Regions from separate parts of the Shewanella sp. K8 genome, predicted to be linked through region 3. Evidence: predicted binding sites of a transcription regulator. Region 3 holds the regulator's gene; each other region holds the start of a gene.

Region 1 (4,650 bases), on a different contig from region 3:
TGGCGACTTCGATGATTTTCTCCACCGGCACCATGACACCGAGATCTATCACTTCGTAGCCGTTACAGGCCAGCACCACCCCGACTATGTTCTTGCCTATGTCGTGAACATCGCCCTTGACCGTGACCATCAGCACCTTACCGTTGCTCTGGCCTTCTACTTTTTCGGCTTCGATATAGGGGTTGAGATAGGCGACTGCCTTTTTCATCACCCGGGCGGACTTGACCACTTGCGGCAGAAACATCTTACCGGCGCCAAAGAGATCGCCCACCACGTTCATGCCGTCCATCAGCGGGCCTTCAATCACATCCAGCGGCCGCTTGGCCTGCAGGCGCGCTTCTTCGGTGTCGGCGTCTATGTATTCGGTGATCCCTTTCACCAGCGCGTGTTCCAGGCGTTTGTTGACCGGCAACTTGCGCCATTCGAGATCTTCTTTCTTGCCTGCGCCGCCCGGGCCACCGCGATACTTCTCGGCGACTTCGAGCAGCTGCTCTGTGTTACTGGAGTCGGCAACCGGGCAGGGCAGGTTGAGCACCACGGCCTCTACCTTCTGCTTCAGCTCAGGGTCGATATCGTCATAGATGGCCAACTGACCGGCGTTGACTATGCCCATATCCATACCCGCCTTGATGGCGTGATAGAGGAACACGGCATGAATGGCTTCCCGCACCGGGTTGTTGCCGCGGAAAGAGAAAGAAACGTTGGACACCCCGCCGGAAATCATCGCATGGGGCAGGTTGGCCTTGATATCTGCAATGGCGCCGATAAAGTCCACCGCATAGTTATCATGCTCCTCTATGCCGGTGGCGATGGCGAAGATATTGGGGTCGAAGATAATATCTTCCGGCGGGAAGCCCACCTTATCCACCAGCACCCGGTAGGCGCGGGTACAGATTTCGGTTTTGCGCTCCCGGGTATCGGCCTGGCCCTGTTCATCGAAGGCCATGATGATGGCGGCGGCGCCGTAGCGCTTCACCAGTTTGGCCTGTTCAATAAACTTGGCCTCGCCCTCTTTGAGGGAGATGGAGTTGACTATTCCCTTGCCCTGAATGCACTTGAGCCCGGCCTCAATCACCTCCCACTTGGAGGAGTCTATCATCACAGGCACCTTGCTGATATCCGGCTCGGAGGCGATAAGGTTGAGGAATTTCTGCATCATCTCGACCCCGTTGAGCATGCCCTCATCCATGTTGATATCTATGATCTGGGCGCCGTTTTCTACCTGGTCACGGGCCACCTCCAGCGCGGTTTCGTACTGGCCTTCTTTGATTAACTTGAGAAACCGGGCCGAGCCGGTGACATTGGTGCGCTCGCCCACATTCACAAACAGGCTGTTTGCATCTATGGTCAGGGGTTCCAGTCCGGAGAGGCGACATGCCACCGGCAGCTCAGGCAGCGGCCTTGGTGCATGAAGGCTAACGGCTTCAGAAATCGCCTTGATATGCGCAGGCGTGGTGCCGCAGCAGCCGCCGACAATATTGAGCAGTCCCTCTTCGGCCCAGGGGCCTATCACGCTTGCCATCTCCGCCGGAGTCTCGTCATAGCCGCCGAATTCATTGGGCAGACCGGCATTGGGGTGCGCCGAGACAAAGCACTCGCTGATACGGGAAAGCTCCTCGACATAGGGCCGCAGTTCTTTCGGGCCCAGGGCGCAGTTGAGGCCTATGCTCAGCGGCTTGATATGTCTGAGAGAATGGTAAAAGGCCTCTGTGGTTTGCCCTGTCAGGGTGCGGCCCGAGGCATCGGTAATGGTGCCGGAAATCATCACCGGCAACCTTTGGTCCAGTTTCTCGAACACATTTTCGATGGCAAACAGCGCCGCCTTGGCATTGAGGGTATCGAAGATGGTTTCCACCAGGATGATGTCGGCGCCACCGGCGATCAGCGCCTCGGTGGATTCGCTGTAGGCCAACACAAGATCGTCGAAATGTATGTTGCGAAAGCCGGGGTCATTCACATCCGGGCTGATGGAACAGGTGCGGTTGGTGGGGCCGAGCACCCCGGCCACATAGCGGGGAATACCGCTGGCGGCAGCCACTTCATCGGCCACTTCTCGGGCGATTCTGGCGCCTTGATAATTGATCTCCGCCGCCAGGCTCTGCATCTCGTAGTCGGCCATGGCAATGGTGGTGGCGTTGAAGGTGTTGGATTCTATGATGTCGGCACCGGCCAGCAGGTATTCCCTGTGAATGGTCTTGATGATCTCGCTCTGGGTCAGTACCAGCAGATCATTGTTGCCTTTGACATCGCAATGCCAATCTTTGAAGCGCTCGCCGCGGTAATCGGCTTCTTCCAGCTTGTAGTCCTGGATCATGGTGCCCATGGCGCCATCTAAAATCAGGATCCGCTCTTCGAGGGTCTGTTTGAGCTTGAGCTCTGTCTGGCCTGGGGAGTGCTGGGAAGTCGCCATAGGGTTACCTTTCATACCTGTCTTATTGCTGTTTTACATTCGCGGCGCTTGGCATCCGCGACATCATCTCTGCCAACCTGACGCCCGGGACACTATCTGGCATGATAGCCAAAGGCGTGTGTGGGCGCGGAAAGTTATTTTGGACATTTATACGTATAGACGTCCATAATATACGGATTCCGGCGGCCTGCGGCAAGGTTAAATTGGCCCGGTAACCACCGGACTCTGACGGGAGAAGTGTGTGGCTGAACATAGGCAACTGAATATCTATCTGCTGCGGCACGGCGAATGTGAAGGCGGCGAGATTATCCGCGGCCGCAGTGATGTGGCCCTGAGCGATGAGGGCAGAGCGCAGATGTGGCGCAGCTGGCGGGCTATCAGTAGTGCGCTGGAGCAGTTGCCGAGCCAGCCCGAACGCCTGACGCTGCTGAGTTCTCCGGCCCTGCGTTGCCAGGCTTTTGCCACCGAGCTCAAGGCCGATATGCCTGACTATTTCCCGGCGCCGCTGCAGCAGCATGACTGGCTCTGGGAGCTGGACTTCGGTGACTGGGACGGCATGAAGGTGGCGAGTGTCTATCAGCAGCATAGCGAGGCGGCTGAAGCCTTCTGGCGTGACCCCGTGGCCAATACTCCGCCGGGCGGGGAATCGCTGCCAGCCTTTCGTAGCCGGGTGTTGGATGGCTGGCAGACTATGGTGCAGCGCTGGCTTGCTAGAGAGGTTAGTTCTTCCGAAAGCTCTGTTTCAGGAGATTCTGGTTCTTCAGCAAGCGCCGATGCGGCACTGATCCTGACTCACAGCGGGGTTATCCGGTTGCTACTGGCCGAGATTTTGCTGCCGGGGCAGATGCCGCCTGCGGCAGTGTTCAACGCCTTGGAGCTACCTTATGCGGCCTGGGTCAGAATAACCCTCTATGCCAGCCGTGATGCCAGCGGTGAAAGTGACCAAGAATGGCAGTGTTTCAGCAAGCTCCACTGGCCGCAATAGTACGGGCCTTAGCCTAACGCCCGGCGGTGATTGCGCCAGGCAATTGTGCCGGGCGATAAAACCGGGATAATAACCCCAAATGGCCGCCAAGTGCGGCAGCAGCCAGGGTGTTGGCACCTTTGCAGGTGAACCAACCCAGGGAACCGGGAAAGCCCGGACTGTGCCCGCAACTGTGAGTCGTCTTTGGCGACGAGTCAGGAGACCTGCCCAGGCTGATAAACCAAACCAGAAACCCGGGCGGGTAAACCGGGGGAGCGAATAGATGATTCTTCCACTGCAGCCTGAGCCTTCTGCCGGTCACAGGCTCAATGTCGGGGGGCGGTTATGAGCCTGGCACTCAAGGTGCAACAGCTTAGCTGGCTTCCCGGTGGCCACAGCGTATTGGCCGATGTGGGCTTTGAGCTGCCAAGCGGCAAGATGCTCGGGCTCATAGGCCCCAATGGTGCCGGGAAGTCGAGCCTGCTGCGCTGCCTCTATCGTTATATCCGCCCGGACCGCGGCCAGATCCAGCTGTTTGGGCAGGATATCAATAGTTTGTCAGCCAAAGCCTTCGCCAAAGAGGTGGCCGTGGTGCTGCAGGATACCCCAGCCCAGTTGGCACTGGATCTGACTCAATTAGTGGCCATGGGACTGACTCCCCACAAGGGGTTGTTTGATATGCCATCGGCGGCCGACAAGGCCCAGGTGCAGGCGGCATTGGCGCAGGTCGGGTTGCAGCACAAGGCCGCAGAGCCCTTCGCGCAGCTTTCCGGCGGAGAGAAGCAAAGGGCCTTGATTGCCCGCGCCATAGTGCAGCGCCCCAAGCTTTTGATCCTGGACGAGCCCACCAATCATCTGGATATCCGCTATCAGATCCAGATCCTCGAGCTGGTGCGCAGCCTGGGGGTCACAGTGATCGCCTCGATTCACGATCTCAATCTGGCCTCGGCCCTGTGTGACGAACTCTTGCTGCTGGATAACGGCCGCCGTATTGCCCACGGCTCGCCCCAGAGCGTATTGACCGAAGACAGAATTGCCGGTGTCTTCGGCGTCTGCTGCCAGGTGGGGACGCATCCGCAGTTGGGACGGCCGCTGATCCACTACTTTTACGGCTATCAGTCGCCAGAGCCTGGTCACGGCAAGGCTCACGGCGCTGCGATAGTCGAGCCAATGGCAGGGCCTGCCTCGGCCGAAACCTGTGTTGCCCACAAGGAAACTGACCGGCGCCCAGGCTCGGTGGGAGGTGGCGCATGACTACTTCCATGGTCGCACCGGG
Region 2 (4,650 bases), on a different contig from region 3:
ACTTTTACCGCGGCCAGCACTTCCTCGCGATACTTCTCATACAGCTCGGTCTCGTCGCTTTCCTTGAGCCAGCCTTTGTTGATAAGCCACAACTTGAAGCGTTTCACAGGGTCGTGCTGTTGCCACTTGGCTTCTTCCTCTTTGGAGCGATAACCGGATGGGTCGTCGGAAGATGAGTGGGCACCCAGGCGGTAGGTCATGGCTTCAATCAGCACAGGCGCGTTGTTTTCAAGCGCGTAGGCTCTGGCTTGCTGAGTTGCGGCCAGAACCGCCAGCATATCGTTACCATCGACTCTGATGGTGTGCATGCCATAACCAACGCCGCGGCTGGCTATGCCGTTACCGGCGTACTGCTCTTCCGTAGGGGTTGAGATGGCGTAGCCGTTGTTGCGGCAGAAGAAGATGACCGGCGCTTTGTGAACTGCGGCCATATTAAGACCGGCATGGAAATCACCTTCAGAGGCGGCACCTTCACCGAAGTAACAGATAGCGACATTACGCTTGCCCTGCATCTTCAGCGAGTAACCTACGCCGGATGCCTGCGGGATCTGAGTCGCCAGCGGTGAAGAGATGGTTTGATAGTTGAGTTCACGGCTGCCGTAGTGAATAGGCATCTGCCGGCCTTTGCCCAGATCTTTCTCATTGCTGAACATCTGGTTCATAAACTGCTCAGTGGTAAAGCCGCGATAACGCAATGCGGCATGTTCGCGGTACTGGGCAAGGATCACATCCTTGTCATCCAGCGCGGCGGCACTACCGATAACGGCGGCTTCTTCACCGATACAGGTCATGTAAAAACTGATCCTTCCCTGACGCTGGGCGCCCAACATACGTTCGTCCAGGACACGGGTAAAGACACAGGTATCGAATATCTTGCGTGACAGGGCTTCATCTATGACGGGCAATACTGCCTCTTCATAGGTGGTGCCGTCGGCCTGAAGTATTTTGAGTACAGGGATATGCAGCGAGTCCTTGTTCAAAAAACTCACCCGATGCACCGTCTCATTCATATTTGTTGCGTTGCTCATAGTGTGCTCTTGTTATCTCTGGGTTTGTCCGGCTCGAAACCGGCCCTACCGATTTTTTCAGTACGCGCCTCGAACATTACGTTAACGTAAACTAGCAAGCAACTCCCGCCTTGGGTGCTTTGCCAACTAGCATGGGATCGGCGCGTATATATTGGTTTACAATTCAGGCCAATGGCACCTCTGTGGCCTGAACCAGGCAGATCACTGTACGTTGGCCAATGGGCACCTTGGCGTTGGGAAACACCACGGCTTCCGAGTCCTGCTCTACTCGAATATCCCGGCCCGCTTCCCGCGCCAGCACATATCCCTTGGGGAAAGCTGTGAAGTTTTCCACATCGCTGGCGAAGGTAAATTCAAAGTCGTCGGCCTGCTTATTGATGACCCTACAGACCTGATAGATATTGACCCGCTCAAGCGCCTGCTCCTCGAGTTCCAGCGATTGCTTGCAGATCAAACGGCTCAGCATCTCCCGGGTGGCGATAAAACGTGTCATATCGTTTTGTCCCATGGGGTAAACCTTGCCAAGTTCAATGGTAAAGGCGTCGGCGCCAAACTGATTTGACGAGAAATAGCTGAAAGTAGTTGTGGGTTCGTGATGCAGCAACACGGTATCGACTCCGGCCGCCTCCAGGAACATCAATTGTTCGCGGCTGTAAGCCTTACCCGGTCGATAGGGATAGATGGCAAACTTTTCATGCTTGGAGCCGCGAATGGCGGTGTGCAGATCGTAATGGATCCTCTGTCTCGCCCCTTGTGGTGCGTCTTCGAAGAAACGTGTGACATAAGTTTCCAGCTTCTTGGCGCGGATCCGCTCCGGGTTCACCAGCCCGGGGGGATTTGAATGCTCGCCACTGAACAGCCGGTTGAGGTTTTCATCGACAATACGGGTGCCACGGTTAATTGCCGCCGGGTTACCGAACATGAACAGTACTCGCTGCCCTACCCGTATTTCTTGCTTTAACAGCGACTTGATAATGCCATTACACAGTTCGATAGGTGCAGTTTCATTGCCGTGTACCCCGGATGACAGCACGATATCTTTATCACTCTGGTTGTCCAGAGGTTCAAACAGCAAGACTCCTGTGTCCCAAATCGCTATCCGGGTGTGGTCGCCAAGCGTGCCACTAATACTCTCCAATGAATTGGGGTTATTCAGAGTCAATGACAGGAAGTCAGGATTATCCTTCAGGGCTTGTAACACGAAATACTCCTTCTTATTGCCGATTTGGCTGTTGTTTCCATTAACGCTGTCTCCTGGGAACTTGTTGCAATGCGTTTGCTTGTTGAGACCAGCGCCAGAGAGCAAGGTTTCATAGTACCACAGCTTATTAAGTTGGCGATGTGACTAAAGCTATCCAATGCCAGGCTCGCGAACTGGTTTCAGATAGTTCTTATCTAACTAAGGAGCAAAAAAGCCACTCCGACAAATACACCACTTGCGCCGGAAAAACTTATCACGCATAATTTTGGCCATCTGGACATCTAGAGGTAAATTCAATGGCGGTAGCAACATTCGGTGGCGGTTGTTTTTGGGGGGTGGAGTATTTCTTTCGTCAAGTGCCCGGGGTATTAAACGCCACCAGTGGTTATATGGGCGGTGATGATAGAATCAACCGCTATGAAGAGGTAAAACAGGGAAACAGCGGCCATGCCGAAGTGGTTCAGGTGGAGTTCGATGAAGCCCAGGTTTCATTTACCGAGCTGCTGCAAGTTTTCTGGAGCAATCACAACCCCACCAGTCTCAATCGCCAAGGTGGTGATATCGGCACCCAGTATCGGAGCGTGATTTTTTTTCATAGCAAAGAGCAGAAGGAGCAGGCTGAGGCCTCAAAACTGGCGTTGGCTCGTAGTGGTAAGTGGGGTCAGCGGCACATAGTGACGGAAATTGTTCCAGTGAAACAGTTTCATCGTGCGGAAGAATATCATCAGGACTATATCCAGAAGAATAACCTGCCCAGTTGCCATCTTGAATATTGATCCCCGGAAATAAAAAAGCGCAACTGTGTTCACGGCTGCGCTTTTTTACTGAACTGGCAATCTCTTAAGCTCAGTTCGGCTTACCTTTTAGGGCGCTGGTTATCAGAGCTCTCGCCTGTTCCAGTATCTGCTGCAGATGCTGCTCGCTGACAAAGCTTTCGGCGTAAATTTTATAGAGTGCCTCAGTACCTGATGGTCTGGCGGCAAACCAGCCGTTGTCGGTTAGCACCTTAATACCGCCAATAGCACCATCATTGCCGGGGGCCTTGGTCAGTACCGCCTTAATCTTGTCTCCGGCCAAACTCTCTGCCCCCAGGGTATCTGCATTGAGGGTGGCAAAACGCGCCTTTTGCTTGGCATTGATGGGGCTGTCTATCCGTTTGTAGAAGCAATGACCGTGTATCGCAGCCAGTTCTGCATAACGCTCGGCTGGGTTTTTGCCGGTTACGGCGAGGATTTCAGCGGCCAGCAGCCCGAGAATAAAACCGTCTTTGTCCGTGCACCAGGTTGTGCCGTCACGTCGAAGGAAGGAGGCACCGGCACTTTCTTCGCCACCAAAGGCCAGGCTGGCTTCACTCAAACCACTGACAAACCACTTGAAACCAACCGGCACTTCACAAAGCTTGCGACCGTGTGAGGCAACTATCTTGTCTATCATGCCACTGGAAACCAAGGTCTTGCCGATTTGCAGCGTCTGCGGCCAATCGGGTCTGTGCTCCAGCAGGTAATCTATCGCCACCGCCAAAAAGTGGTTGGGGTCCATCAACCCTGTTTCTGGGCAGACTATCCCGTGTCTGTCGTAGTCGGGATCATTCCCAAGGCAGATATCGAACTCATCCATGTGCTTAAGCAGGCCTGCCATGGCAAAAGGCGATGAGCAGTCCATGCGGATTTTGCCGTCTTTATCCAGTGGCATAAAGCCGAAGCTGGGATCGACCCGGTCGTTGACCACGGTTATATTCACGCCATAACGGCGGGCAATATGTGGCCAGTAATGGATGCCTGAGCCGCCCAGAGGGTCGACACCTATGCGAACGCCGGCATCTTTGATGGCTTGCATATTTACTACAGAGGCGAGATCGGCAACATAGGGCTCTATAAGATCGGTTTCTTTGATGAGTCCGATACTGGCGGCTACGCCGTAGTTGAGTTTCCTGACCCCTTCCAGCTGCGCCTTGAGATAGTCATTGGCTCGCTGCTCAATCCAGGCAGTAATCTCACCTTCTGCCGGCCCACCATGGGGCGGATTGTACTTAATTCCACCATCCTGAGGTGGATTGTGAGACGGGGTAATAATAATGCCATCGCTGAGCTCGGCGGCATTTCGGTTTGCGCTAACTATGGCATGGGAAATGACAGGCGTAGGCGTAAAACCCTGGCTCTCTTGCACCACCAACTTCACATTGTTGGCCAGCAATACTTCGATGGCCGAAATATAAGCCGCTTCAGATAAGGCATGGGTGTCCATGCCAAGATAGAGTGAACCCTCAATCCCTTGGGATTGGCGGTAATCTACCACTGCCTGGGTAATGGCCCAGATATGGTTTTGATTGAAGCTGCCGCTTAAGGAACTGCCCCTGTGCCCCGAGGTGCCAAAGCTCACTTTCTGGGCCGGGTCATCACAGTTGGGGACAATTCGGTAATA
Region 3 (4,650 bases):
GCACGGCTCGAACTCGCCAAGCCCAGGAGTTCAACACTGGCCTCCAGCTCACGTTTGAGGCCGTCGCGGGCTCGGCCGAACAACTCCACCCAGGCTTCGCCTATGTTACCCACCCCCAGCAGAATAACGCCTATGCGTTTGCGGGGGCCGGCGCAGCGCCTGTGCACCTTCTGGGTCAGCAGGTTCACCTGCGATTTGGGCACCAGGGTGACCAGGCTGAGTTGGTCCTGATACAGAGGCCGCGCTTCACGGCTCAGCAAGCGGGCAAAGCTGCGGCGATAACTGCCGGCGCCACTGCTTACCAGGGCCACCAGCCCAAGCTCTCTGTCCTCGGTAATGCTTTGAATTTTGAGCTCGGATGTCTGCGCTTCCAGTAGCTGCCAGACTTGGCGGGATAATTCGGGAGTATAGGCCAGCTCAAGTTTGTGTTGCCCCTGAGACCAGCAGGCCAGCGGGGTCAAACCCGCCTCATTGAGCGCATCAAGCGTCTGAGCCTGGGTGCCATTGAACTCCAGGCTCAAGAGGGACACCTGATTGAGATTGGTCACCACAGGGGCGCTTGCAGCATCACTCTTGGGGGCTATAAGGGTAAAGTCGGTATGCGAGGCGTAGCTCGAACGCACCGCCAGGCTAACCTCGGTATCAAACAGCGGCTGCAGGGTACGGCAATGCAGTACCGGGGAGCCGAGCCGCGCCAGGCGGTCGGCCTCAGCCAGCGACATACTGCTCAGTAGCCTAGCATCGGCAATCTTGTTGGGATCGGCATTGAACACCCCTTCAACATCTGTCCAGATAGTCACCCTGTCGATATCGGCCAGGCTGGCTATCAGGGTGGCACTGAAGTCGGAGCCGTTGCGACCGAGCAACAGAGTTTCGCCTTGGCTATTGGCGCAGATAAAGCCGGTGATCACCAGGCGCTCATCGGGATGCTCGGCCAGCAGCCGCTGCACCCTTTCACGGGACTCATCGAGGCGAATCCTGGGGACTGCGCCCTCATCGGCAATCAACAAACTGCGGGCATCCACATGGGAAGCGGCGACACCGGACTCCCGCAGTAGCGCCGCCATCAGTCTGGCCGACCAGCGTTCACCGAAACCCACCACCTGATTGCATTGGTATTCGCTGAGTTCAGGCAAGGACAACAAACTGGCCAGTTGCGCCTTATCTGTAGACAGACGCTCCCGCAGTTGACGCGCCTGTTCATTGCCCAGCAGCTGTTCAATCAGATTCTGCTGATAACCGACAAGCACCTGCAGCTCTTCCTGCCACAGAGCGCCGGATTCCTTCAGGTTCAGCAGTTTATAGAGAAAATTGGTACTCTTGCCGGCGGCGGAAACCACTACAAGATCATCTGCATGACCATGGGTCAGCAAAATATGGGCGACCCGTCGGTAGCAATCGGCATCGGCGAGACTGGAACCGCCAAACTTATGTAGGTGACAACGTGCCATCTCAAGCTCCTTCAATTCAACAGTTTGCGGCTGCAGCCAATCCGGCGGCGATATCATCCAGCAGATCCCGGCCATCTTCTATGCCCACAGACAAGCGGATAAGCGTGTCTTTAATGCCGGCTTCGGCGCGAGCATCACACGCCATGGCTCTGTGGGTCATGGTGGCGGGCACGGCCACCAGGCTCTCAACCCCTCCCAGGCTCTCGGCCACGGAAAACAACCTGAGCGCGCCAAGGAAGGCAACCACCTGCGCCTCATCACCCTTGAGTTCAAAACTCAGCATAGCGCCAAAGCCACTCTGCTGCCTGGCGGCAATTTCATGACCTGGGTGGCTCTTAAGCCCCGGATAGTAAACTTTGTCTACCACGGGACTCTGGCTCAGTAGCGCCACTATGCGCTCGGCATTGGCCTGATGCTCGCGGATCCTCAGCGCCAGAGTACGCAGGCCACGCAGGGTCAGGTAGCTGTCGAAGGCGCCACCGCTCAGCCCAAGCGTGTTGGACCACCAGTGCAGCTGCTCTGCCAGTTCAGGATCTTTGGCAATCACGGCGCCGCCCACCACATCGCTGTGGCCATTGATGTATTTAGTGGTCGAGTGCACCACTATGTCGGCCCCCAACAGTAAAGGCTGTTGCAGCGCCGGCGATAAAAAAGTGTTGTCGACCACCACCAATGCGCCCTGCTGGTGGGCCGCCTCGGCAATAGCGGCAATATCCACTACCCGCAGCAGCGGATTGGACGGAGTCTCGAGCCACACCATGCGCGGCTTTTGCGCCATGGCAGCGGCGAGTGCTTGCGGGTCGGTTTGATCCAAAACCTGCAAGCGAAACTGGCCCTTGGCAGCCAGATTGGTGAACAGCCTATAGCTACCGCCATAACAGTCATGGGGCACCAACAAGAGGTCATCCGGCCCCAGCAGGTTGACCACCAGAGTAATGGCCGCCATACCGGTCGCTGTGATTGCCGCACTGCAGCCCTGTTCCAGCTCCCCCAAGGCATCCCCCAGAATGGAGCGGGTAGGATTACCCGAGCGGCTGTAATCAAAGGCTCTTGGCTGAGTGTGACCATCAAAGGCATAGTTGGTCGACAGATAGATGGGTGGCACCACGGCCCCGTGCTGGCTGTCTGATTCGATGCCCTGCCGGACCGCTGTGGTTGCTAATCGCCGCTCTGTCATAATCGACTCCTGAATGCTGAGGTTCGACACCATAAAGATGTCTGGACGTCTAAATCTAACCAATGACCATCCAGCCGTCAATAGGCATCAAGACGTTTGGACGTCCAAATGTATGGATTTCTGTTCATATTGCACAGATTTTGCAGGCAATCATTTGACTGTATCCTGTAAGGGTTTAAAATCTGCTGCGAATTAGTGAGATCACAGGTGAATCAATGACTGAATGGAATGGCGAATACATCAGCCCTTATGCCGAACACGGCAAGAAGAACGAGCAAGTGAAAAAAATCACTGTCTCTATTCCGTTGAAGGTGCTGAAAGTATTGACCGATGAGCGCACCCGACGCCAGGTAAACAACCTGCGGCACGCCACAAACAGCGAACTGCTGTGCGAAGCCTTCCTGCATGCCTATACCGGCCAGCCACTGCCCAACGATGGGGATTTGTCCAAAGACAAACCCGACAGCATCCCGGAAGAGGCCAAGCGCATGATGGATGCCATGGGCATAGAATGGGAAGACATGGAGTAAGTGTGTTGTCCCTCAGAATTACCTTATAGTTGAACAAGGATCGCGGTGCGATCCTTGTCTTTTTTTGGGGCTTGCGAATGTTGTCACTGATAGATCCCGTCACCCTGCTACTGGCGTCCCTGATCATATTTACCGGCGCCCTGACCCAGTCGTTGATAGGCTTTGGCTTGGCCGTGGTAGCCACACCTTTGCTGTATATCGTCGATCCGGAACTGGTTCCTGCCCCTGTTATCGCCATGGGGTTTTCCATCGCCCTGCTGACACTGGTACGCGAGCGTGGCCACCTGGAATTCAACGGCCTGCAATATGCCTTGTTGGGGAGGCTCCCCGGCGGCCTGATTGGCGCCACCCTGCTGTTGCTGGCGCCGCAGCCTATTCTGGGCTTGACCATAGCCCTGATTGTGGCCGTAGCCGTATTCCTCAGCCTTAGAAAGTACAGCATCAAGATCAACCGCCTCAGCCTGTTTATCGCCGGGATATTTTCCGGGATCTTCGGTACCGTGGCCGCCATAGGCGGACCGCCGATGGCCCTGCTGCTGGCGGGTAAGGATGCCAGTCAGTTCCGCGCAGCGCTGTCGGCCTTCTTCATCTTCAGCTCATTGATAGCCTTGATTATTCTCGGCTGTTTTGGCCTCTTGACCCTGAGGCACCTATGGCTTTCGCTGTTGCTGCTGCCTTCGGTATTTCTCGGTTTTCTGGTGGCTGGCCGCTTGGTGGGCCGGGTGGATAAAGAGAAGACCCGAGTCCTGACGCTGGCGCTGTGCGCGTTGAGCGCCCTGTTGCTGACCATCAAATCAAGCCTGGCGCTCATCAACGGTTAATTTTAGAAGTGATAGCTGGTTTGCAGTACGCCGCCTATGGCGTCATCGCTGCCAAACATGCCGGTGAGATCCAGCCGGAAACTGTTGCCTATGGCGAACCCTGTCCCGAGTGAATAAAGATCGGCGGTGTGATCATTGAGATCCTGGCGATAACCGAGCCGTAAAGCAACCCAGTCAGCAGGCCGGTATTCACCGCCTAAACGCCAATAGCGGCTGCCCTCAAGCTCGGCAAACTTGTCGTTGTCGGTAAGATCCAAGTCGCTGCTGAGCGAAAAGGCCGCCCAGTCATAGGCCACCCCTGCGGTAACCATAGGTTTCACCTGATAGGTAAGCTGCACGCCGCCGGCCTCTATGCTGCTTAAGTCCCGCTTGATGAGGTTGCGACCACTGACACCGATAACCAAACCATCCAATGGCTGGAATGCCAGACCGATATCCAGGTTAAAGCCTGTGTCATCGCTTCGATAATCATCATCGTTGAAGTCATCGGCATCGAAGTTGTTGGCGCTGACGGCATAGTTAAAACTGTCCAACCGTTGCAGCTTGGGGGTAACTCCCACTGTCACCGGCATATTGACGATAGATAGCGAATAGCTCACGGCAACCCCGAGCTCGGAAACCGCCCCGGCCACGACTCGCCCTTGGGAGGTCAAATCTTGGATTTCCGGCGG

What was found. Region 3 encodes MetJ, which represses methionine synthesis genes. Its sites were predicted from a motif close to TAGACGTCTAGACGTCTA; they were not measured.
Region 1: the regulator MetJ is predicted to act here: its motif matches at 2,559-2,576, upstream of metH (methionine synthase).
Region 2: the regulator MetJ is predicted to act here: its motif matches at 2,504-2,521, upstream of msrA (peptide-methionine (S)-S-oxide reductase MsrA).

What each region holds. Positions count from the first base shown of each region.
Region 1 covers NZ_JAPEHY010000011.1:59,698-64,347, forward strand. The annotation lists gene metH (methionine synthase) at 1-2,410, opposite strand, end outside; gene ON072_RS08040 (histidine phosphatase family protein) at 2,652-3,395, shown strand; cobalamin riboswitch at 3,484-3,620, shown strand; gene ON072_RS08045 (ABC transporter ATP-binding protein) at 3,720-4,628, shown strand; gene ON072_RS08050 (FecCD family ABC transporter permease) at 4,625-4,650, shown strand, end outside.
Region 2 covers NZ_JAPEHY010000023.1:7,796-12,445, reverse strand. The annotation lists gene ON072_RS13205 (thiamine pyrophosphate-dependent dehydrogenase E1 component subunit alpha) at 1-1,028, opposite strand, end outside; gene astE (succinylglutamate desuccinylase) at 1,192-2,229, opposite strand; gene msrA (peptide-methionine (S)-S-oxide reductase MsrA) at 2,526-3,005, shown strand; gene pgm (phosphoglucomutase (alpha-D-glucose-1,6-bisphosphate-dependent)) at 3,076-4,650, opposite strand, start outside.
Region 3 covers NZ_JAPEHY010000021.1:49,924-54,573, forward strand. The annotation lists gene ON072_RS12590 (bifunctional aspartate kinase/homoserine dehydrogenase II) at 1-1,451, opposite strand, end outside; gene metB (cystathionine gamma-synthase) at 1,468-2,628, opposite strand; gene metJ (met regulon transcriptional regulator MetJ) at 2,844-3,158, shown strand; gene ON072_RS12605 (sulfite exporter TauE/SafE family protein) at 3,236-3,979, shown strand; gene ON072_RS12610 (conjugal transfer protein TraF) at 3,982-4,650, opposite strand, start outside.